3 regions of the Micromonospora sp. Utrum1 genome follow, and region 2 is predicted to be linked to each of the others. Evidence: predicted binding sites of a transcription regulator. Region 2 holds the regulator's gene; each other region holds the start of a gene.
What was found. Region 2 encodes HrcA, which represses chaperone genes, less so after heat shock. Its sites were predicted from a motif close to GGTTNGCACNCTCNNNNNGAGNGTGCNAACC; they were not measured.
Positions count from the first base shown of each region.

Region 1: a site for HrcA is predicted at 1,595-1,625, ahead of groES (co-chaperone GroES). Genes of this name have one in related genera too.
Region 3: a site for HrcA is predicted at 5,156-5,186, ahead of groL (chaperonin GroEL). Genes of this name have one in related genera too.

Region 1 is NZ_CM170071.1:6,797,789-6,804,972, reverse strand. It holds gene AC0OLQ_RS31945 (THUMP-like domain-containing protein) at 1-279, opposite strand, end outside; gene AC0OLQ_RS31940 (DUF397 domain-containing protein) at 446-637, opposite strand; gene AC0OLQ_RS31935 (helix-turn-helix domain-containing protein) at 628-1,428, opposite strand; gene groES (co-chaperone GroES) at 1,760-2,074, shown strand; gene groL (chaperonin GroEL) at 2,145-3,788, shown strand; partial or broken gene AC0OLQ_RS31920 (molybdopterin-binding oxidoreductase) at 3,913-4,351, shown strand; partial or broken gene AC0OLQ_RS31915 (molybdopterin-dependent oxidoreductase) at 4,516-5,580, shown strand; gene AC0OLQ_RS31910 (low temperature requirement protein A) at 5,641-6,810, shown strand; gene AC0OLQ_RS31905 (SDR family NAD(P)-dependent oxidoreductase) at 6,868-7,184, opposite strand, start outside.
Region 2 is NZ_CM170071.1:6,194,577-6,201,760, reverse strand. It holds gene AC0OLQ_RS29075 (hypothetical protein) at 1-498, opposite strand, end outside; gene AC0OLQ_RS29070 (enoyl-CoA hydratase-related protein) at 617-1,402, opposite strand; gene hemW (radical SAM family heme chaperone HemW) at 1,422-2,645, shown strand; gene AC0OLQ_RS29060 (DUF4870 domain-containing protein) at 2,690-3,328, opposite strand; gene hrcA (heat-inducible transcriptional repressor HrcA) at 3,560-4,582, shown strand; gene dnaJ (molecular chaperone DnaJ) at 4,657-5,802, shown strand; gene AC0OLQ_RS29045 (16S rRNA (uracil(1498)-N(3))-methyltransferase) at 5,804-6,538, shown strand; gene AC0OLQ_RS29040 (SDR family NAD(P)-dependent oxidoreductase) at 6,706-7,184, opposite strand, start outside.
Region 3 is NZ_CM170071.1:7,134,446-7,141,629, forward strand. It holds gene AC0OLQ_RS33635 (S8 family serine peptidase) at 1-1,968, shown strand, start outside; gene AC0OLQ_RS33640 (GNAT family N-acetyltransferase) at 2,012-2,941, shown strand; gene AC0OLQ_RS33645 (hypothetical protein) at 3,026-3,268, shown strand; gene groL (chaperonin GroEL) at 3,336-4,958, opposite strand; gene AC0OLQ_RS33655 (hypothetical protein) at 5,234-6,598, opposite strand; gene AC0OLQ_RS33660 (cold-shock protein) at 6,715-6,918, opposite strand; gene AC0OLQ_RS33665 (GNAT family N-acetyltransferase) at 7,139-7,184, shown strand, end outside.

The DNA.
Region 1 (7,184 bases), 600 kb from region 2:
CAGCCGCTCCGCCCGGCGTTGCGCGACGACCCCCCGGGTGGCCTGCTCCAGGCCCGCCCGGGTGAAGAACATGGCGAGGGCCGCCGGGCCGAACTTGCCGACTGCGCGGCGGCGCAGCTCCGCCTGGGTCAACGCCGCCGCCGCGAGGTCGGCCGGCACCCCGCCGGAGCGGAGCGCGGCCGCCGCCGTCAGCGGGTCGCCGCCGGCCACCCGCGCCGCCGCGTCGAGCGCGGCCGACCCCTCGGGGGTACGCAGGGCGGCGAACTGTTCCAGGTCCACGCGGGCATTCTCCCGGCCGCGTCCGCTCCGGCTGGCCCGGGCCCCTGCGATGGTCGTGATCGACTCCAGCTCGGCGGGGTGGCGGTGTCCGGAGTGTGCGGATGCCGCCAGGTCGGCGACCTGGAGTCGATCGATCGCGCTCGGCGGCCGGTCCCCGACGGTGGTGTCAGCGAGGGGCCGGGGCGGCGGCGACGAAGGCCCGCCAGCTCGCCGGGTCGAAGGTGAGCACCGGGCCGCTCGGGTCCTTGCTGTCCCGGACGGCCACGACGCCCGGCAGGTCGTCGGCGACCTCGACGCAGGCACCACCGTTGGCATTGCTGCGGGACGCCTTGCGCCAGGAGGCGCGGCTCAGGTCCATGTCGTCACCACTTCCTCGATCAGCCGGGCGGACTGTCGGCATGGCAGCGCCTCACCGGCGACAGTCTCCCAGCGCCGCCCGAGGGTGGCAATGTCGTTCGGGCCGTCCACGGTCTGCCCGCGGAGTTGGTTGTCGAGGTGGCCCAGCTCGGCGCCGCTCGCGAGGCGGGCCAGGATGAACGGCCCGCCGAGTCCGATGTGCCAGGGGGAGCCGGCCGGCACCAGGCGCACCTGCACGTTCGGCTCGGCTCCGACGGCCAGCAGGTGCGCCAGCTGCTCGCGCATCGCGGCCCGTTCGCCGACCTGTCGGCGCAGCGCCTGCTCCTCCAGCACCGCGACGAACTGTGGTCGCTGGTCGCCGGTCAGCACAGCCTGCCGGGCGAGCCGGGCCACCACCCTCGCCTCGACCTCCTCGATCGTCATAGCCCCGCCCATGCTGAGCATCGCCCGCGCGTAGCCCTCGGTCTGCAGCAGGCCGGGGATGACGGTGGGGTCGTACCAGCGGAGTGAGGTGGCCTCCCGTTCGATCTCCTCCCACGGGCGGAACCAGTCGGGGGCGGCGTGGAACCGGATCAGCTCCAGCATGGTGGCGAAGAGGCCGCCGGTCTTGAGCACCGCGTCGACCCGGGCCACGTAGTCCGGCCGGACCGGCCGTTCGCCGGTCTCCACCGCGCTGACCTGCGACGACGAGTAGTTGACCAGCTTGCCCAGCTCCTCCTGGCTCAGCCCACGCGCCTGGCGCGCCCGCCGGAGCTGGTCACGCAGGAACGTCAGCGTCGGCACCTGGGTCATCCGGCCCTCCTTCCTCGACGGCTTCGGCTCCGGAAGGTAGGGATCCGGTCACCGCACGTCGAGGCGCTCCGGGCGTGTTGCGGGAACGAGTGGCGGAACTGTGGCGACACGAGGTGCGGCGCGTTGGCACTCTCCTTGACGGAGTGCTAGCCGAGGAATAACCTGCGATTAGCACTCTCACCCTGAGGGTGCCAACGCCCGGGCCCTGGTGTCCGGGGGTTGAGCGCCAGGCGGACCGGCACCCGCGACGACGGCCCCGCCCGGTGGCATGTGGCAGATTGACGCTGGTCGGCGTGCCGACCGGCAACGACACCAAGTACCCCAGGAGGGTATGCCCGTGACTACCGCGACCAAGGTTGCGATCAAGCCGCTCGAGGACCGCATCGTGGTCCAGGCGAACGAGGCCGAGACCACCACCGCCTCGGGCATCGTGATCCCCGACACCGCCAAGGAGAAGCCGCAGGAGGGCACCGTCCTCGCTGTCGGCCCGGGCCGGATCGACGACAAGGGCAACCGCGTGCCGATCGACGTCAAGGTCGGCGACACCGTCCTCTACTCGAAGTACGGCGGCACCGAGGTCAAGTACGCCGGCGAGGAGTACCTGGTGCTCTCCGCCCGCGACGTCCTCGCGGTCATCGAGAAGTAAGCAACCGATCAGTGTCGTTGCCCCGGTCCGGCTCGCCGGGCCGGGGCAACGACGCTTCGAAGGGATACAGATGGCGAAGATCCTGAGCTTCTCGGACGACGCCCGGCACCTGCTGGAGCACGGTGTCAACGCCCTCGCGGACGCGGTCAAGGTCACTCTCGGCCCGCGCGGGCGCAACGTCGTCCTGGACAAGAAGTTTGGTGCGCCCACGATCACCAACGACGGCGTGACCATCGCCAAGGAGATCGAGCTCACCAACCCCTACGAGAACCTCGGCGCGCAGCTGGTCAAGGAGGTGGCGACCAAGACCAACGACGTCGCCGGCGACGGGACCACCACCGCGACCGTGCTGGCCCAGGCCATGGTCCGCGAGGGCCTGCGCAACGTGACCGCCGGAACCAACCCGGCCGGCCTCAAGCGGGGCATCGACGCGGCGGCCGCCAAGGTCTCCGAGGCGCTGCTCGGCCGGGCCGTCGAGGTGGCCGACAAGGAGTCGATCGCGCACGTCGCGACGATCTCCGCGCAGGACGCCACCATCGGCGAGCTGATCGCCGAGGCGATGGAGCGGGTCGGCCGCGACGGTGTCATCACCGTCGAGGAGGGCTCCGCCCTCACCACCGAGCTGGAGGTGACCGAGGGTCTCCAGTTCGACAAGGGCTTCATCTCGCCGAACTTCGTCACCGACGTGGAGGGGCAGGAGGCGGTCCTGGAGGACCCGTACATCCTGATCACCACGCAGAAGATCTCGGCGATCGAGGAGCTGCTGCCGCTGCTGGAGAAGGTTCTCCAGAACAACAAGCCGCTGCTCATCATCGCCGAGGACGTCGAGGGCCAGGCCCTGTCCACGCTGGTGGTCAACGCGATCCGCAAGACCATCAAGGTCTGCGCCGTGAAGGCCCCCGGCTTCGGCGACCGCCGCAAGGCGATGCTCCAGGACATGGCGATCCTGACCGGCGCCGAGCTGGTCGCCCCGGAGCTGGGCTACAAGCTCGACCAGGTCGGCCTCGAGGTGCTCGGCACCGCCCGCCGCGTGGTGGTCGACAAGGAGAACACCACGGTCGTCGACGGTGGCGGCCAGGCCGCCGAGGTCGCCGACCGGGTCGCCCAGATCCGCAAGGAGATCGAGGCCTCGGACTCCGAGTGGGACAGGGAGAAGCTGGCCGAGCGGCTGGCGAAGCTCTCCGGCGGCATCGCGGTGATCAAGGTCGGCGCGGCCACCGAGGTCGAGATGAAGGAGCGCAAGCACCGCATCGAGGACGCCATCGCCGCGACCAAGGCCGCGGTCGAGGAGGGCACGGTCCCGGGTGGCGGCGCCGCCCTGGCCCAGATCCTGCCGGTGCTCGACGACGACCTGGGCTTCACCGGTGACGAGAAGGTCGGCGTCTCGATCGTGCGCAAGTCGCTGGTCGAGCCGCTGCGCTGGATCGCCCAGAACGCCGGCCACGACGGCTACGTGGTGGTGCAGAAGGTCGCCGGCCAGGAGTGGGGCAACGGCCTCGACGCCGCCACCGGCGAGTACGTCGACCTGGTCAAGTCCGGCATCCTCGACCCGGTGAAGGTGACCCGCAACGCGGTCACCAACGCGGCGTCGATCGCCGGCCTGCTGCTCACCACCGAGAGCCTCGTGGTGGAGAAGCCGGCGAAGGCCGAGCCGGCCGCCGCCGGTCACGGCCACGGTCACGGCCACGGCCACCAGCACGGCCCGGGCTTCTGATCCCGCGCCGTACGGCCTGACGTCAGGGCACACCGCCACGCGGCGGTGTGCCCTGACCCGTATCCGCTTACGGAACGGTGACGAGGTTGGCGGTCGCCCGCTCCGACCGACGACACTGGTCGCCGTGAGCAGCATCTCGCGCGGTCGAGCCGCGCTGGCCGGGGTCACCGCCGCGGCCGTCGCGATCGGGGTGGCCGAACCGGTGGCCGTCCTCACCGGCCCCCGGTCCGCGCCCCTGATCGCGGTCGGCGGGCTGGTGGTCGACCTGGTGCCCGAGCCGCTCAAGCAGTTCGCCATCGCGGTCTTCGGCCGCTACGACAAGATCGCCCTGCTGATCGGCACGGCGGTGCTGCTGGCCGCGATCGCCGCGCTGCTCGGCGTGCTGGCGGCCCGGCGGCTCCGGATCGGCCTGGCCGGCATCGCGGCGTTCGCCGCCCTCGGGGTGGCCGCCGCGCTGACCCGGGCCGGCGCGGACGCCTCCGACGCGCTGCCCTCCCTGGTCGGCGGCGGGCTGGGGGCGCTCACGCTCTGGGCCTTCCTGGCCGGCCCGCTGCGGGGGGACGCCGAGCCGTCGACCTCGTCCCGGCCGTCGGCCACCTCGCAGACGCCGGCGCCGGCCACGCCGCCCGAGCCCTCGCTGTCCGCGCCCACACCGCCCCCGATCGTCGCCGCGCTCGCACCCGAGGAGCCCTCGGCCGGGTGGGAGCCGCTGGAGCCCGGCGACCACGAGTCGCGACGGCGGTTCCTGCGCGGCGTCGGCCTGCTGGCCGGCACGGCGGCGGTTGCCGGGCTCGGCGGGCACTGGCTGGCCGGGCGGCGGGGCGTCTCGGCGGCCCGGGAGGCGGTGAAGCTGCCCGCCCCGGTCGCACCCGCCGCGCCGGTGCCGGCCGGTGCGGACCTCGCGGTGAGCCGGCTCGCCCCCTTCGTCACCCCGAACCGGGAGTTCTACCGGATCGACACCGCCCTGGTGGTGCCGCAGGTGGACCCGGCGACCTGGCGGCTGCGCATCCACGGCCGGGTCCGCAACCCGATCGAGCTGAGCTTCGACGACCTGCTCGCCCGGCCGATGGTCGAGCGGTACGTCACCCTGGCCTGCGTCTCCAACGAGGTGGGCGGGGACCTGATCGGCAACGCCCGCTGGCTGGGCGTGCCGATCAAGGAGTTGCTGGACGAGGCCGAGCCGGAGGAGGGGGCGGACCAGGTGGTCGGCCGGTCGGTCGACGGCTGGACCTGCGGCACTCCCACCGCCGTGCTGCGGGACGGGCGGGACGCGCTGCTCGCGGTCGGGATGAACGGCGAGCCGCTGCCGGTCGAACACGGCTTCCCGGTGCGGATGGTGGTGCCCGGCCTCTACGGGTACGTCTCGGCGTGCAAGTGGGTGACCGAGTTGGAGCTGACCAGGTTCGCGGACTTCGACGCGTACTGGGTGCCGCGCGGGTGGTCGGCGCAGGGGCCGATCAGGACGCAGTCCCGGATCGACACGCCCCGCCCGCGCAACCGGCTCACCGCCGGTCCGGTCATGGTGGCCGGGGTGGCCTGGGCCCAGCACCGGGGCGTCCGCACCGTCGAGGTACGCGTCGACGACGGCCCGTGGCAGGAGGCGACCCTGGCCCCGACGGTCTCGGTGGACACCTGGGTGCAGTGGTCGTGGCGCTGGGACGCCACGCCGGGCGAGCACACCCTCCAGGTCCGGGCCACCGACGCCGTCGGGGAGACCCAGCCGGAGCGGCGGCGCCCGGTCGCCCCGGACGGCGCCACCGGCTGGCACACCGTCACCGTGACGGTGGGCTGACGCGGACGTCTTGTCCGATGGATGCGGACATACCGGACTGATCCTCGCTAATCTCGTCCGGTGGAGGACAGGCGGGGGCGCAGGCGCTCACTGATCCACGGCTACGGCGCGGCCCGGCGGGCCAGTTGGCTGGAACTCTTCTTCGACCTGGTCTTCGTGGTCGCGGTGTTCCGGCTCGGCCAGCTGCTGGTGGCCGACCCGTCGGCACGCGGGGTGCTGATCTTCGCCGGCCTGATCAGCGCGGTCTGGTGGCTGTGGTTCAGCTTCTCCTACTTCGCCGACCTCTTCGACGACGACCGCCCGCCGAGCCGGCTGGTGCAGCTCACCGCGATGCTCGGGGTGCTGGCGCTGGCCGCCTCCCTGCCCGGCGCGAGCGCCGCCGACGCGAACCGGTTCGCGGTGACCTACGGACTCCTGCTCGTGCTGCTCGCCGGGTCGTACGGCGTCGTGGGGTGGATCGACCTGGAGGCCCGGGACTTCTGCCGGTGGAACGCCGGCGGCTTCCTGGTCGCCGCGGCGCTCTGGTTCGGCTCGCTGCTGGCGCCCGCACCCGGCCGGTACGCGGTCTGGGCGGTCGCGCTGGTGCTCAACGCGGCGGTCGCCGGACCGCTGGCGTACGCCCTGGCGCGGCGCGCACCCACCCAGAAGTCGCACATGCCGGAACGCTTCGGCCTGTTCACCATCGTCGTACTGGGGGAGGCGGTCCTTGCGGTGGCGAACGGCATCGACGCCGGCGGCTGGCGGCCGGCCTCGGTGGCGATCGGGGTCGCCGGGTTCGTCATCGCGTGCGGGATCTGGTGGGTGTACTTCCTCGCCACGTACGACCGCGAGGCGGGCAACCGGGTGCTGCAGGCCGGGCGGCAGGCGATCGTGCGCAGCTACCTCTACGCCTACGGGCATCTGGTGGTCTATGCGGCGATCGTGGCGGCGGGGGTCGCCGTCGAGCTGGCGGCGGAGGCGGCGGCCGGTCACGGCCCCGGAGCCGTCGTGGCCGGTCGGCTGCTGGGCGGCAGCCAGGTGGCGATGATGATCGGTTGCGTCGTCATCTACCGCGGCATCAGCCTGTCGGTCAGCCGCTCGGTCGGACTGACCCAGGCCGGCCTGGCGCTCGTGGCGCTGGTGGTCGCGCTGGCGGGGTTGCCGCCGCTGATCGCGGTTCCGCTCGTCGCGGTGCCGTGGGTGGTGCTGACGGTCGTCGAGCAGTGGTCCGCCTCGGAGATGGAGGGCTGAGCCCACCGCCGCGGCCCGCTCCGCGGGGGAGCGGGCCGCGGCGGTGGTGCCGGCGGCTCAGACCGCGACGCGCCCGCCGTCGACCGGCAGGATCGCGCCGTGCACGAAGCTCGCCCGGTCGGTGGCCAGGAAGGTGACCGCCTCGGCGATCTCCTCGGCCGAGCCGGGGCGCCCGGCGGGGGCCATCGTCGCCAACTGGTCGAGGTCCTCGCCCATGACGGCGGTGCCCTCCGTGCGGGTGGGGCCGGGGCTGACCCCGTTGAGCCGGACCCCGTGCGGCCCGTACTCGGCCGCCCAGGACTTGGTGAGCAGCACCAGGGCGGCCTTGCTCGCCCCGTAGAGGCTCATCCCCGCCATGCCGAACTCGGCGACCA
Region 2 (7,184 bases):
GTCCGCCCACTTCTCGTACGCCTCGGGGTAGGCCGACCGCTGCACCCGCTGGGCGGCCTCGGTGACCCGCAGCTTCTCCCAGCCCTTGACCTTCTTCAGCGCGGCGTAGAACTTCTTCGCCGCGTAGCGCGGGTCGCGGATCTCGTCCGGGGTGCCCCAGCCCTGGCTCGGGCGCTGCTGGAACAGGCCGAGCGAGTCCCGGTCGCCGTGCGCGATGTTGCGCAGGTGCGACTCCTGGTACGCCGTCGCCAGCGCCACCACCACGGCCCGCTCGGGCATCTGCCGCTGCACGCCGATCGCCGCGATGGTGGCCGCGTTAGCCATCTGGTCGGCGCTGAGCACGACCTCGCCGTCGGCCTTGACGGTGCAGGTCCGGCTGGCCATCGGCAGCTGCAGCTGGTGCCCGAACTGCTTCGCGACGAACCACACGCCGAGCAGGGCCAGGACCGCCACCACCACACCCGATGCCACGATCGCCGCTCGCGTTCGCACCCGCACCTCCTGTCCCGACAGCCCGCCCAGCGTACGTCGCTCACTGCGGTATCCGGGTCGGCCGACCGGTCGTCTCCCGCTGCGTGACCGACCCGGCACGCCCCGCGTCCGGGGCGTTCCCACGTCAGTCTCCGGCGGGCACCCAGGCCGCGGGCCGCTTCTCGCGGAACGCGAGGACGCCTTCCCGGCCCTCCTCGGACAGGAAGTAGCCGGTGGAGAGGGCGGCCAACTCGGCGATCTCGGCCCGCAGGTCGGTGGCGGCCGGGCGGCGCAGCAGGTCCTTGGTCCCGGCCAGGGCCTTCGGGGCGCCCTTCACCAGCGAGGCGCGGTAGCGGTCCACCGCGGCGTCCAGCGCGTCGGCCGGCACGGCGGCGGTGACCAGGCCGATCTCGGCGGCCCGCCGGCCGTCGAAGGTGTCGCCGGTCAGGTACAGCTCGGCGGCGGCCCGGGGGTGCAGCCGGGGCAGCACGGTCGCCGAGATCACCGCGGGGATCACCCCGAGCCGGACCTCGGTGAAGGCGAACGTGGCCGCCTCGGCGCAGACCGCCAGGTCCGCGGCAGCGATCAGGCCCAGCCCGCCGGCCCGCGCCGGCCCGGCCACCCTCGCCAGCACCGGCTTCGGGCACTCCCGGACCGCGACCAGCACGTCGCCCAGCATCCCGGCCGGCACCGTCCCGCTGGCGTACGCGGCGGCGGTCTCCTTCAGGTCCGCCCCGGAGCAGAACACCGGGCCGGTGTGGTCCAGCACGATCGCCCGGACCGCGTCGTCGGCGACCGCCGCGGCCAGCCCGGCCAGCAGCTGGGTCATCAGCGGGGTGGAGAGCGCGTTGCGGTTGTGCGGGCTGTCCAGGGTGAGGGTGGTCACCCCACGGGCCGTGGCGACCCGCACGAGAGCGTCCGGAGAGGTCATGCCGGGCACACTAGTGGCCATGCCCGGCGTCCTTCCAGAAGGCGAACCCGTCCCGCGCGACGGGGCGCTGCCCGCTGCCGCCCGCCGCGCCGTCGGCGCGCGTGGCTTCGGGGTGTACGTGCACGTCCCGTTCTGCGCCAGCCGGTGCGGCTACTGCGACTTCAACACCTACACCGCTGCCGAACTGGGCGGCGGGGCCGGCCGGGAGACGTACGCCGACACCGTGCTGGCCGAGCTGGCCCTCGCCGGCCGGGTGCTGGGCGACACCCCGCCGCCCCGGGTGGACACCGTCTTCGTCGGCGGCGGCACGCCCACCCTGCTCCCCGCCGACGACCTGGCCCGGATCCTCGACGGCATCGACCGCACCTGGGGGCTGGCCGCCGACGCCGAGGTGACCACCGAGGCCAATCCCGAGACGGTCACCCCGGAATCGCTCAAGACGCTGCGGGCCGCCGGCTACACCCGGATCTCGCTGGGCATGCAGTCCGCGGCCCCGGGGGTGCTGGCGATCCTCGACCGGCAGCACAGCGCCGGTCGGGCCACCGCCGCCGCGCTGGAGGCACGGGGCGCCGGGTTCGACCACGTGAACCTGGACCTGATCTACGGCACGCCGGGGGAGAGCGCCGAGGACTTCGCCGCCTCGCTGGACCAGGTGGTCGCGGCGGGGGTGGACCACGTCAGCGCGTACGCCCTGATCGTGGAGGACGGCACCCGGCTGGCCGCGCGGATGCGCCGCGGCGAGCTGCCGTACCCCAGCGACGACGTGGCGGCGGACCGCTACCTGGCCGCGGAGGCCGCCCTCACCGCGGCCGGCTTCTCCTGGTACGAGGTCTCCAACTGGGCCCGCTCGGCGGCGGCCCGGTGCCGGCACAACCTGCTCTACTGGACCGGCGCCGACTGGTGGGGCCTCGGCCCGGGGGCGCACAGCCACGTCGGCGGGGTGCGCTGGTGGAACGTCAAGCACCCGACGGCGTACGCGCAGCGGCTGGCCGCCGGGGAGTCACCCGGCCTGGCCCGGGAGCTGCTCACCGCCGACGAGGCGCACATGGAGGACGTGATGCTGCGGCTGCGGCTCTCCGCCGGGCTGCCCCTGTCCGGGCTGGACGAGGCGGGCCGGGCGGGCGCCGAGCGGGCGCGGGCCGACGGCCTGCTGGACGCCGGCGCGTACGCCGCCGGGCGGGCCGTGCTCACCCTGCGCGGCCGGCTGCTCGCCGACGCGGTCGTCCGCGACCTGCTGCCCTGACCGGGCCCGGCCGGCTCCCGGAGGGGGAGCCGGCCGGGACGGGGTCACTTGATCAGGCTGGCCGACATCGGGTAGCGGTAGAGCTGCCCCTCGTTGGCCTTCACCCCGGCCAGGATGCCGAAGATGATGCCGATGATCATCGCGCCGAATCCGATCACGAAGCCGATCAGGATGCAGGCGAGGATCCAGCCGACCAGCGCGATGATCGACCAGATGAGCTGGAAGTTGAGCGCGGCGATCGCGTGCGCGCGGACGGTCGGCGACTGGTTGCCGCGGGCGAGCAGGGCGATCAGCGGGGCCACCCAGCCCAGCACGCCGCCGCCGACGAACATCCCGGCCGCCCCGCCGAAGTGCGCGACCAGGGCCCAGGTCTTGTCGTCGTTGTTGGCGTAGCCGGCGGGCGCCCCGTACGCGCCGCCGCCCGGGTAGCCGGCGCCGGGCGGGGGGTAGCCGCCCGGCGGGTAGCCGCCCGGGGGTGGGTAACCGCCCGACGGCGGCTGGCCGCCGGCAGGCGGCGGATAGCCACCGGGCGGGGGATAGCCGCCCGGCGCCGGTGCCCCGGACAGTGGTGCGGTGGGAGGCTCGTCCGCCGACGACGAGCCGTACGGTGCCGACGGCGGGGTCGCCTCCGGCGGCGGGGCGCCGGAGTCCCCCGCTCCTGGAGGGCGAGGAGGTTCAGTCATGGACGTCACGGTAGGTCCCGCAGGCAAGGGCACACCAGAGCGGGATCGCCCGGGATGTCCGGCTGTTCGACCCTGGCGGGTCGGATGTGCGGCGAGCCGCACCGGAGGTGCGTCGCTGATCATCGCGTCGGCGGGCACGCCGACGTAGACTGGCACTCGCTACAGTCGAGTGCCAGATGCCCGGCGGACGCCGCCCGCCGGTGCGGACGACGTGCGTCAGGAGGTGGGGAGATGGGTCTCGACGACCGTAAGCTCGCCGTGCTGCGCGCGATCGTCGAGGACTACGTCGCCACGCAGGAGCCGGTCGGCAGCAAGGCCCTGGTCGAGCGCCACCAGCTGGGCGTCTCCCCGGCGACCGTCCGCAACGACATGGCGGTGCTGGAGGAGGAGGGCTACATCCGGCAGCCGCACACCAGCGCCGGCCGGGTGCCCACCGACCGCGGCTATCGGCTCTTCGTCGACCGGCTCTCCCGGGTCAAGCCGCTCAGCCCGGCCGAGCGCCGGGCCATCGAGCGTTTCCTGGTCGGCGCGGTCGACCTGGACGACGTGGTGCACCGCACCGTCCGGCTGCTGGCCCAGCTCACCCGGCAGGTCGCCGTGGTGCAGTACCCCAGCCTGGCCCGCTCCAAGGTGCGCCACCTGGAGCTGGTGCCGATCTCCACCACCCGGCTGATGGTCGTCATGATCGCCGACACCGGCCGGGTCGAGCAGCGGCTGGTCGAGCTGCCCGGGCCGGTCGCCGTCGAGGACGTGACCGACCTGCGCCGGCTGGTCAACGAGAAGCTGGTCGGCAGTCGGCTCTCCGACACCCCGCCGCTGGTGCAGGCCCTGGTCGACGAGTCCACCCCGCAGCTGCGCCCGGCCATGGCCACGCTCTCCAGCGTGCTGCTGGAGACGCTGGTCGAGCGGCACGAGGAGCGCATCGCGCTGGCCGGCACGGCCAACCTCACCCGCGGCGGCCTGCTCGACTTCCAGGGTTCGCTGCGCCCGATCCTCGAGGCGCTCGAGGAGGAGGTCGTGCTGCTCAAGCTGATCGGGGAGGCCGAGCCGAGCACCACCCGAGTGCTCATCGGCGACGAGAACGAGATCGACAACCTGCGCGCGGCCTCGATCGTCAGCACCGGCTACGGCCCGGGCAGCACGATCGTGGGTGGTCTCGGCGTGCTCGGCCCGACCCGGATGGACTACCCCGGCACCATCGCCACGGTGAGGGCCGTGGCACGCTACGTGGGCGAACTGCTGGCCCAGAACTGACCAGTCAGGGCCGTCGGCCGGCTCCGGCCGACGACCGGCGCAAACGCGAGACGAACATGAGGACACCGAACGCAGTGGCCAGGGACTACTACGGCATTCTCGGCGTGAGCCGGGACGCCTCCGACGACGAGATCAAGCGCGCCTACCGCAAGCTGGCGCGGCAGTTCCACCCGGACGTGAATCCGGACCCGGAGGCACAGGAGAAGTTCAAGGACATCAACGCCGCGTACGAGGTCCTCTCGGACGATCGGAAACGGCAGATCGTCGACCTGGGCGGCGACCCGCTCGCCCCGGGCGGCGGGGGCGCGGGAGGCCCGGGTGGTCCGGGCGGCACCGGCCCGTTCGTCGGCTTCCAGGACATCATGGACGCGTTCTTCGGCGGCGCCGCGGGCGGCAGCCGGGGCCCGCGGCCGCGTACCCGGCCGGGCGCCGACGCGATCCTGCGGCTGGAGCTGGACCTGAACGAGACGGCGTTCGGCGTCGAGGCGCCGATCACCGTCGACACCGCCGTGCTCTGCACCACCTGCTCCGGCGCCGGCACCGCGGCCGGCACCCACCTGGCCACCTGCGAGGCGTGCGGCGGCCGGGGCGAGGTGCAGTCGGTGCAGCGGACCTTCCTCGGCCAGGTGGTCTCCGCCCGGCCGTGCACGGTCTGCCAGGGCTACGGCACCACCATCCCGCACCCCTGCCCGACCTGCGCGGGCGACGGCCGGGTGCGCACCCGCCGCTCGCTCACCGTCAAGATCCCGGCGGGCGTCGAGGACGGCATGCGGATCCGGCTGGCCCAGCAGGGCGAGGTGGGTCCGGGCGGCGGCACCGCCGGCGACCTCTACGTGGAGATCCACGAGCGGCCGCACGACGTCTACTCGCGCAAGGGCGACGACCTGCACTGCCGGGTCACCGTGCCGATGACCGCCGCCGCGCTCGGCACCCGGCTGACCATCAAGACCCTCGACAGCGAGGAGACGGTCGACGTCAAGTCGGGCACCCAGCCGGGCAGCACGCTGCGGCTGCGCGCCCGGGGCGTGCCGCACCTGCGCGGCACCGGCCGCGGCGACCTCTACGTGCACCTCGACGTGCGGACCCCGACCAAGCTCGACGCCGACCAGGAGCGGATGCTGCGCGACTTCGCCAAGACCCGCGGCGAGGAGGTCGCCGAGCTGAGCAAGCAGGGCGGCTTCTTCTCCCGGATGCGCGACGCCTTCAACGGGCACGCCTGAGGTGTCCGCGCCGCTGTTCCTGGTCGAGGCGCTGCCGGCCGGTGACACGCTGACGCTGGACGGCCCGGAGGGGCACCACGCGGCCACCGTGCAGCGGCTGCGCGTCGGCGAGGAACTGCTGCTCGCCGACGGGCGGGGCGGCACGGCCGCCGCGGTGGTCAGCGCCGTCGGCAGGGGCACCCTCGACCTCCGGGTCACCTCCCGGGGGTACGTGGACGCGTCCGTCCCCCGGCTGGTCGTGGTGCAGGGCATCGCCAAGGGCGACCGGGGCGAGCTGGCCGTGCAGGCGATGACCGAGGTCGGGGTGGACGAGATCGTCCCCTGGGCGGCGTCCCGCTCGGTGAGCCAGTGGCGCGGGGAGCGGGGCGTACGGGCCCGGGAGAAGTGGGCGGCGACCGCCCGGGAGGCCGCCAAGCAGGCCCGCCGCCCGTGGCTGCCGGTGGTGGCAGGCTCGCCCGACGAGTCCACCACCACGGTGACCCGGCGGATCGCCGGCGTGGCCGCCGCGTTCGTCCTGCACGAGGAGGCCGAGGAGCGGCTGACCACCGCCGCCCTGCCCGACGCCGGCGAGATCGTCCTGGTGGTCGGTCCGGAGGGCGGCATCGCACCCACCGAGCTGGCCGCCTTCACCGAGGCCGGCGCCCGTACGGTGCGGCTCGGCCCCGCGGTGCTGCGCACGTCGACGGCCGGGGTGGCCGCGCTCAGCGTGTTGTCCGCCCGCCTGCGTCGCTGGTAGACCGGCCGGTCCTCCGCCGCCGCGCGGGTCGCGGCACCCCGGGCACCTCCCGCATCCGCCTCTGCTCTGCAGCCACGGACGCAACACACGGCAACCGGTCGGTGCCGCGTGGGCGGCTGCAGAGCAGAGCGGGCGCGACGGGTGCCCGGTGCTCCCTCAGGCGGCCGTCAGGTGCGCAGGTAGGAGGCGCCGTTGAGGTCGATGATGGTGCCGGAGGCCCATTCGGCCTCGGGGCTGGCCAGCCAGTGCACCGCGGCGGCGATCTCCTCGGGGCGGGCCACCCGCTGGAACGGGGACTGGGCGCGGACCGCGTCGCCCCGCGTGCTCTTCAGGTGCTCGTTGGTCATGTCGGTCTCGACGAAGCCGGGGGCCACGCTCGCCACCGCGATGCCGTAGGGCGCCAGCGCCACCGCGAGGGACTGGGCCATCGCGTTCATCCCCGCCTTGCTGGCTCCGTACGCCGGGTTGGCCGGCTCGCCCCGGAACGCGCCCCGGGAGGAGACGTTGATGATCCGCCCGCCCCGCTCGCGCATGTGCTGGGCGGCGCACCAGGCGGCGTTCGCCGCGCCGAACAGGTTGGTGTCCAGCACCTCGCGCCAGCGCTGCCGCCACTGCTCGTAGCTGCTCTCGAAGACCGGGTGCGGCG
Region 3 (7,184 bases), 940 kb from region 2:
CCCGACGGCCGGGGGTTCGGGCCGGTGACGCTGCTGGCGATCGCCGCCGGGCTGGCGTCGCTGCTGCCCTGGGCCTGGGTGGGCGCGCTGGGCGGGGCGCTGGAGACGCTGCTCGCCGGGCTCGCCGCCGCCGCGCTCGGCGCGCTCGCCGGGGTGCTCCTCGGCCCCGCGTTCTGGGCGGCGTTCGCGGTCGGCGCGCCACCCCGGCCCGCCGGGCTGGTGCTGGTCGGCGGGCTGGTCGCCGGGGTGACCCTGGCGTTGCTGGGCGCCGGGGCCGGTCAGTCCGGGGCACAGCTGCCGGAGCTGCTCCTCCTGCCGCCGCTCGGCTTCGTGCTCGGCGCGCTGGAGGCCGCGGCCCGGCACGACGGCCGGCCGGCCGGGCGTGCGCCGGTGCGCTGGCTGATCGGCCTCGCGCTGGTCGGGCCGCTGGCCTTCACCGACCCGGAAGAGGTCACCGTCCTGCTGGCGACCACCCGCGACGTCCCGTTCTGGGTCGCGGTGGCGACCGGCGCCGCGTTCGCCGTCGCGGTCCTGCTCGCCGTCGGGTACGGCGTGCTGCTCGCCCGGCGCCGCGCCCGCCCGCCCCGGCGCGGGCTGGCCGGGCTGACCGCCGCGGCCCTGCTCGCCGCCGTGGTCGTGGTCTACGCGGTCCCCGGCCAGCCCGGCCTCCACGGCGAACGGCTGCTGGTGGTGCTCCGCGAGCAGGCCGACCTGACCGGCATCCCCGCCGGAGCGCCCGGTCGGGCCGGCCGGGACGCGCGGGCGGCCGAGGTCTACCGGCGGCTGGTGGCCACGGCCGAGCGGACCCAGGGCGACCTGCGCCGCGCGCTGACCCGGTTGCGCCTGCACCCGACGCCGTACTACCTCGTCAACGCCATCGAGACGGACGGCGGGCCGGCGGCCCGGGCCTGGCTGGCCGGCCGCCCGGAGGTGGCCCGGGTGCTGGTCAGCCAGCGGCTGCGCCCACTGCCCGCGGCGGCGCCTCCGGCCCGGGGCAGCGTGCCGGCGCCGACCGGCCCGACCTGGAACATCTCGCTGATCGGCGCGGACCGGGTCTGGTCGGAGCTGGGCGTGACCGGGGCCGGTGTGGTGGTCGGCAGCTCGGACTCCGGGGTGGACGGCCGGCACCCGGCGCTGGCCGCCGGCTTCCGGGGCGGCGACGACTCCTGGTACGACCCCTGGGAGCACCGCCGCGCGCCGGCCGACCGGGGCGGCCACGGCACGCACACGGTGGGCAGCGCGGTCGGCCGGAACGGGATCGGGGTGGCCCCCGGCGCGAGCTGGGTCGGCTGCGTCAACCTGGACCGCAACCTGGGCAGCCCGGCGCGCTACCTGGACTGCCTCCAGTTCATGCTGGCCCCGTTCCCGCCCGGCGGGAACCCGCTCACCGACGGACGGCCGCACCGGGCGCCGGACGTGCTGACCAACTCGTGGGGCTGCCCGCCGGTGGAGGGCTGCGACCCGGGCGCGCTGCGTCCGGCGACCGCCGCGCTGGCCGCGGCCGGCATCCTGGTGGTGGCCGCCGCCGGCAACACCGGCCCGTACTGCGGCTCCATCGCCGACCCGCCGGCACCGTACCCGGACGTGCTCACGGTGGGGGCGGTCGACCGGGCCCGCCAGCTCACCCGGTTCTCCAGCCGGGGTCCGGCGGCCGGGGGCGCCGGCAAGCCGGACCTGGTCGCGCCCGGCGCCGGGGTGCCGTCGGCCTTCCCGGGCGGCGGCTACGCCACCCTGGACGGCACCTCGATGGCGACCCCGCAGGTGGCCGGGGTGGTGGCGCTGATGTGGTCGGCCAACCCCGCGCTGGTCGGCGACCTGGACCGGACCCGGCGCATCCTCACCGAGACGGCCGCCCCGGCCGGGGTGCCCGCCGGCGCGCCCTGCGGCGGCGCCCGGAACCTGGTCGGCGCCGGCCTGGTCGACGCGTACGCGGCGGTCCGCGCCGCCCGGGCCGCGGACCTCGGTTAACAACCCTGTCCATTGGCCGACGGATGGCCTAGGGTCGGCGTCCATGGACGTGGAGATCATCGAGCTGGGTCCGGACCGCCTGCCCGAGGTCGTCGACCTCTGCCGACGCGCCCTCGACCTGCCGGAGGACGCCGCCGAGGCGCCGGCGATCGTGGCCACCCTCGCCGACCGCGCGGCGGCCGACCGGACCGTGCTGCGGCTCGGCGCGGTCCGCGGCGGCGCGCTGGTCGGGGTGCTGGTCGGCTCACTGTCCGCCGGGGACCCGCGGCTCGGTCACGTCGACCTGCTGGCGGTGGCGCCGGAGGAGCGCCGCCAGGGGATCGGCGGAGGGCTGCTGACCGAGGCGGAGACCCGGCTCGCCGGGCTCGGCGCGGCCGAGCTGCTGCTGGCCGGCAATCCCCCGCACTACGCCTGGCCGGGCATCGACGTGCGCTACACCCCGGCGGTCTGCGCCGCGCTGCGGCTCGGCTACCGGCAGGACCGGACGGGGTGGAACATGACCGCCGACCTGAGCGCGGGCTCGGCGGCCCTGCGCTCCACCGAGGCCGCCGAGGAGCGGCTGGCCGCGCGGGGCGTGACGGTACGCCGGGCCGAGCCGGCGGACCTGCCGGCGCTGGCCGGGTTCGCCCGGGCCACCTTCGGCGGCGCCTGGGACGGTGAGCTGGCCAGCTCGGTGGGGCGACCGGACGCCGGCGCGCACCTGGCCGAGCGGGACGGCGAGATCCTCGGCTTCGCCGCGTACGGGTCGTCGCGGCCGAGCTGGTTCGGGCCGATGGGCACCGCCCCGGCCGCCGAGGGATCGGGCATCGGTGGGGTGCTGCTCCGCCGCTGCCTGCGCGACCAGGCGGCGGCCGGAATTGAGTCGGCGCAGATCGGCTGGGCGGGCCCGGTGCCGTTCTACTCGGGGGCGGCCGGCGCGCGGATCGAGCGGGTGTTCTTCCTGTACCGGAAGGCACTGAACGGACAGAAGTAATTAAAGTTACATAGACGGTAATAACGTCATTCGGCCTCCTCGGCATCGACCGCCCCCTACGGTCGGGAATTAGAGGAGGCGGGCATGACCACGGACGACGAACGGACCGACGACCAGCCGGCGAGCTGGCGCCCGGTCGGCGAGCTTCCCGGCCAGCTGCCGTTCGACCGGCTCGACTTCGGCGACGCCGAGCAGCTCGCGGAGATGACCGGGGCCGACGGAGCGTCCACCGACGAACCGCTGCAACTGGTGGACGAGCCGATCCGGAGCACACCGCCGTACGACCGGGCGCACAAGCGACGCAACCAGCGTCGACTGCCGACCTGAGACAGACGGAAAGGGGGCGGACCGCTGACGCGGCCCGCCCCCTTTCGGCGTACTGGTGGAGCTGGACTCAGAAGTCCATCTCCCCGCCACCCGGGCCAGCCGGGGCGGCCGGGGTCTTCTCCGGCTTGTCCGCCACGACGGCCTCGGTGGTGAGGAACAGCGCGGCGATCGAGGCGGCGTTCTGCAGCGCGGAACGCGTCACCTTGGCCGGGTCGATGATGCCCGCGGCCAGCAGGTCCACGTACTCGCCGGTCGCGGCGTTGAGGCCGTGACCCGGGTCGAGGTTGCGGACCCGCTCGACGACGACGCCACCCTCGAGGCCGGCGTTGACGGCGATCTGCCGCAGCGGGGCGTCCAGCGCGATCTTGACGATCTGCGCGCCGGTCGCCTCGTCGCCGGCCAGGTCCAGCTTGTCGAAGGCGGTCTTGCCGGCCTGCACCAGCGCGACGCCACCACCCGGGACGATGCCCTCCTCGACGGCGGCCTTCGCGTTGCGGACGGCGTCCTCGATGCGGTGCTTGCGCTCCTTCAGCTCGACCTCGGTGGCCGCGCCGACCTTGATCACCGCAACACCGCCGGCCAGCTTGGCCAGGCGCTCCTGCAGCTTCTCGCGGTCGTAGTCGGAGTCGCTCTTCTCGATCTCGGCCCGGATCTGGTTGACCCGGCCCTGGATCTGGTCGGCGTCGCCGGCACCGTCGACGATGGTGGTCTCGTCCTTGGTCACCACGACCTTGCGGGCGCGGCCCAGCATGTCGAGGCTGACGGCGTCCAGCTTGAGGCCGACCTCCTCGCTGATGACCTGACCACCGGTGAGGATGGCGATGTCGGCCAGCATGGCCTTGCGGCGGTCACCGAAGCCCGGCGCCTTGACGGCGACCGACTTGAAGGTGCCGCGGACCTTGTTGACCACCAGGGTGGCCAGGGCCTCGCCCTCGATGTCCTCGGAGATGATCAGCAGCGGCTTGCCCGACTGCATGACCTTCTCCAGGATCGGGAGCAGGTCCTTCACCGACGAGATCTTGCTGTTGACGATCAGGAGGTACGGGTCGTCGAAGACGGCCTCCATACGCTCCGGGTCGGTCATGAAGTAGGCGGAGATGTAGCCCTTGTCGAAGCGCATGCCCTCGGTGAGCTCGAGCTCGAGGCCGAAGGTGTTGCTCTCCTCGACGGTGATGACGCCTTCCTTGCCGACCTTGTCCATCGCCTCGGCGATGATCTCTCCGACGCTGGGGTCAGCGGCGGAGATGGAGGCGGTGGAGGCGATCTGCTCCTTGGTCTCCACGTCCTTGGCGAGCTTCAGCAGCTCCTCCGAGACGTTGGCCACGGCGGCCTCGATGCCCCGCTTCAGGGCCATCGGGTTGGCGCCGGCGGCCACGTTGCGCAGACCCTCACGAACCAGGGCCTGAGCCAGGACGGTCGCCGTCGTCGTGCCGTCACCGGCCACGTCGTCGGTCTTCTTCGCGACCTCCTTGACCAGCTCGGCGCCGATCTTCTCGTAGGGGTCCTCGAGCTCGATCTCCTTGGCGATGCTCACACCATCGTTGGTGATGGTGGGGGCACCCCACTTCTTCTCGAGCACGACGTTGCGGCCCTTGGGGCCGAGCGTCACCTTCACGGCGTCGGCGAGCTGGTTCATGCCCCGCTCGAGGCCGCGGCGCGCCTCTTCGTCGAACGCGATCATCTTGGCCATACGGCGTTGTCCTCCTGGACACTCACGGGCCACCCGAGGGTTCCCCGGATGGGCCGTCTGGTGTACGCACCTTGGGGACGTCGCCACCTGGCGACGACGACGTCTCCTCGGTCGGGCCGGACAGCCCGCGACGACCGGCCCCGTGCCGCTCCGGCGCCATTTCGGCACCGGCACGACCGTGGCCCTACCGCCCCGACCATTGGCACTCACCGTACGCGAGTGCCAATGACCTGTTTAGCACTCTCCCTTGCCGAGTGCAAGCACGACGTCCCCGCTCAGCCGAGTTCCGCGGCCAGTCGGGCGGCGTTCACCGGGCCTTCGTGGGCCCGCTGTTCGGCGTACGCGGCGACCAGCCCGACGAGCTGCGCCAGGTAGGCCGGGGTGGCCAGCACGGCGCTCACCACGGCCACGGCCACAGCGCCGGCGGCGCTGCCCGGAGCGGCCAGCGGGTCCATCCCGAAGATGAGCTGGTTGACCACCCCCAGCACGCCGTCCAGCACCGCCGCGGCGATCAGTGCGCACCCGACCAGCGCCACCCGGCCCAGCACCATGCCGAACCGCTGGTGGAACATCTGCCAGGCGCGGCCGACCGGCTCCTGCCGCTCGAACAGGTAGATCGGGCCGAACAGGGCGAACGCGCAGGCCGCGTAGAGGCCGGGCAGCAGGCAGAAGCAGGCGCCGACCGTGATCAGCAGCGAGACCACGAGGGTCCAGCCCCAGAGGCCGAGGGCGCGGCGCAGCCCGTAGCGGAGGGCCGCGCCGACGCCGACCGGCTCGCCGGCCGCCTGCCGGGCGACCACCCAGGTGCCGGCGGCCCAGCCGGTGCTCTGCAGCGGGCCGAAGATCAGGGCGGCGAGGAGCACCACGCCGTAGAAGGCGAAAATGTGCTCGAAGTAGCCGTCCGGCAGCACCGGGGCGCCGCCCGGGCCGGTGACCGGCTGGTCGGTCGGAGCGAAGGCGAGCGAGAGGACCGCGATCACCGCCGCCGGGACCGTCTGGGTGAGCAGCATGATCGGCAGGAGCTGTCGCCAGCCGCGCCGCAGCGCGCCCCCGCACCGGCTGAACCAGCCGCCGACGCCCGCGTGCGGCGGGGTCACCAGCGGGTCCTGCGGGTCGAAGCCCGGGTGCCAGCCGTACGGCTGGCCCGGCAGCGGGTAGCCCGGGTGGGCCGCGCCGGGCAGCGGAGCGCCACCGGCCGGCCAGGACCAGCCCTGCGGCGGCCCGGCCGGCGCCGCCGGGTCCCAGGGCTGCGGCCCGCCGGAGCCGGGCTGGCCGGGGGCGGCGAACCCACCGGCGCCGGGCGGCGGGCCGGGCTGGGCGAACCCGCCGGGGTTGGGCGGCCAGCCGGGCTGGGTGGGCGCGGCCAGGTTGGCCGGCCAGGCGGGCTGGGCCGGCGCGGCCGGGTCAGCCGGCCAGCCGGGCTGGGCCGGCGCGACCGGGTTGGCGGCCGGGCCGGGTTGCGCCGGCACGGCGGGGTAGGCGGATGGCGCGGACGAGCCGGGTTGCTCCGGCACGGCTGGCCGAACCGCCGCGCCGGGTTGTGCCGGCACGGTCGGGTCGGCCTGGGCGGGGGGCCGGCCCGGGTCGGTCGGGGTGGACGGCCCGGGCGCGGTGGAACCCGACGGGGGCAGGTCGGACATGAGCCCTCCTCAGCAGCGACGGCTGGAACGGCTCATGATCTTCCACGGCGCGGGCCGGCACCGCAGCCCCCTCGTCGGGGTGGAGCGGCCGCCGATCGGGCGGCGGCCACGAAAGATCAGGCGATGACGCGGACCCGCTCGGCCTGTGGGCCCTTCTGGCCCTGGGCGATCTCGAACTCGACCCGCTGGCCGTCGTCCAACGCCTTGTAGCCGTCCATCTCGATCGCGGAGAAGTGGACGAAGACGTCCTGCCCGCCGTCGACGGCGATGAAGCCGTAGCCCTTTTCGGAGTTGAACCACTTGACGGTGCCCTGTGCCACGGTGCACTTCCTCACTCTGCGCGGCGTTCCACAACCCCGGAGACCGGCGGACCGGCACCGGTGAGCCACCCATTCAGCGATCGGCGCCGCTGAATTGAGTGACCGAAATCGCACGCTACACGAGGCGTGACGACCGCGCACGACCACAAATCGGGCATATTCCGGTCACTCTCCGAGCCCGGCCGGGCGCGGGTACGGGCCCTTCCGGTATGCATGCCACATGACCAGCGCGCCCACCACGACAACCACCGTCCGCCGGGTCCGCC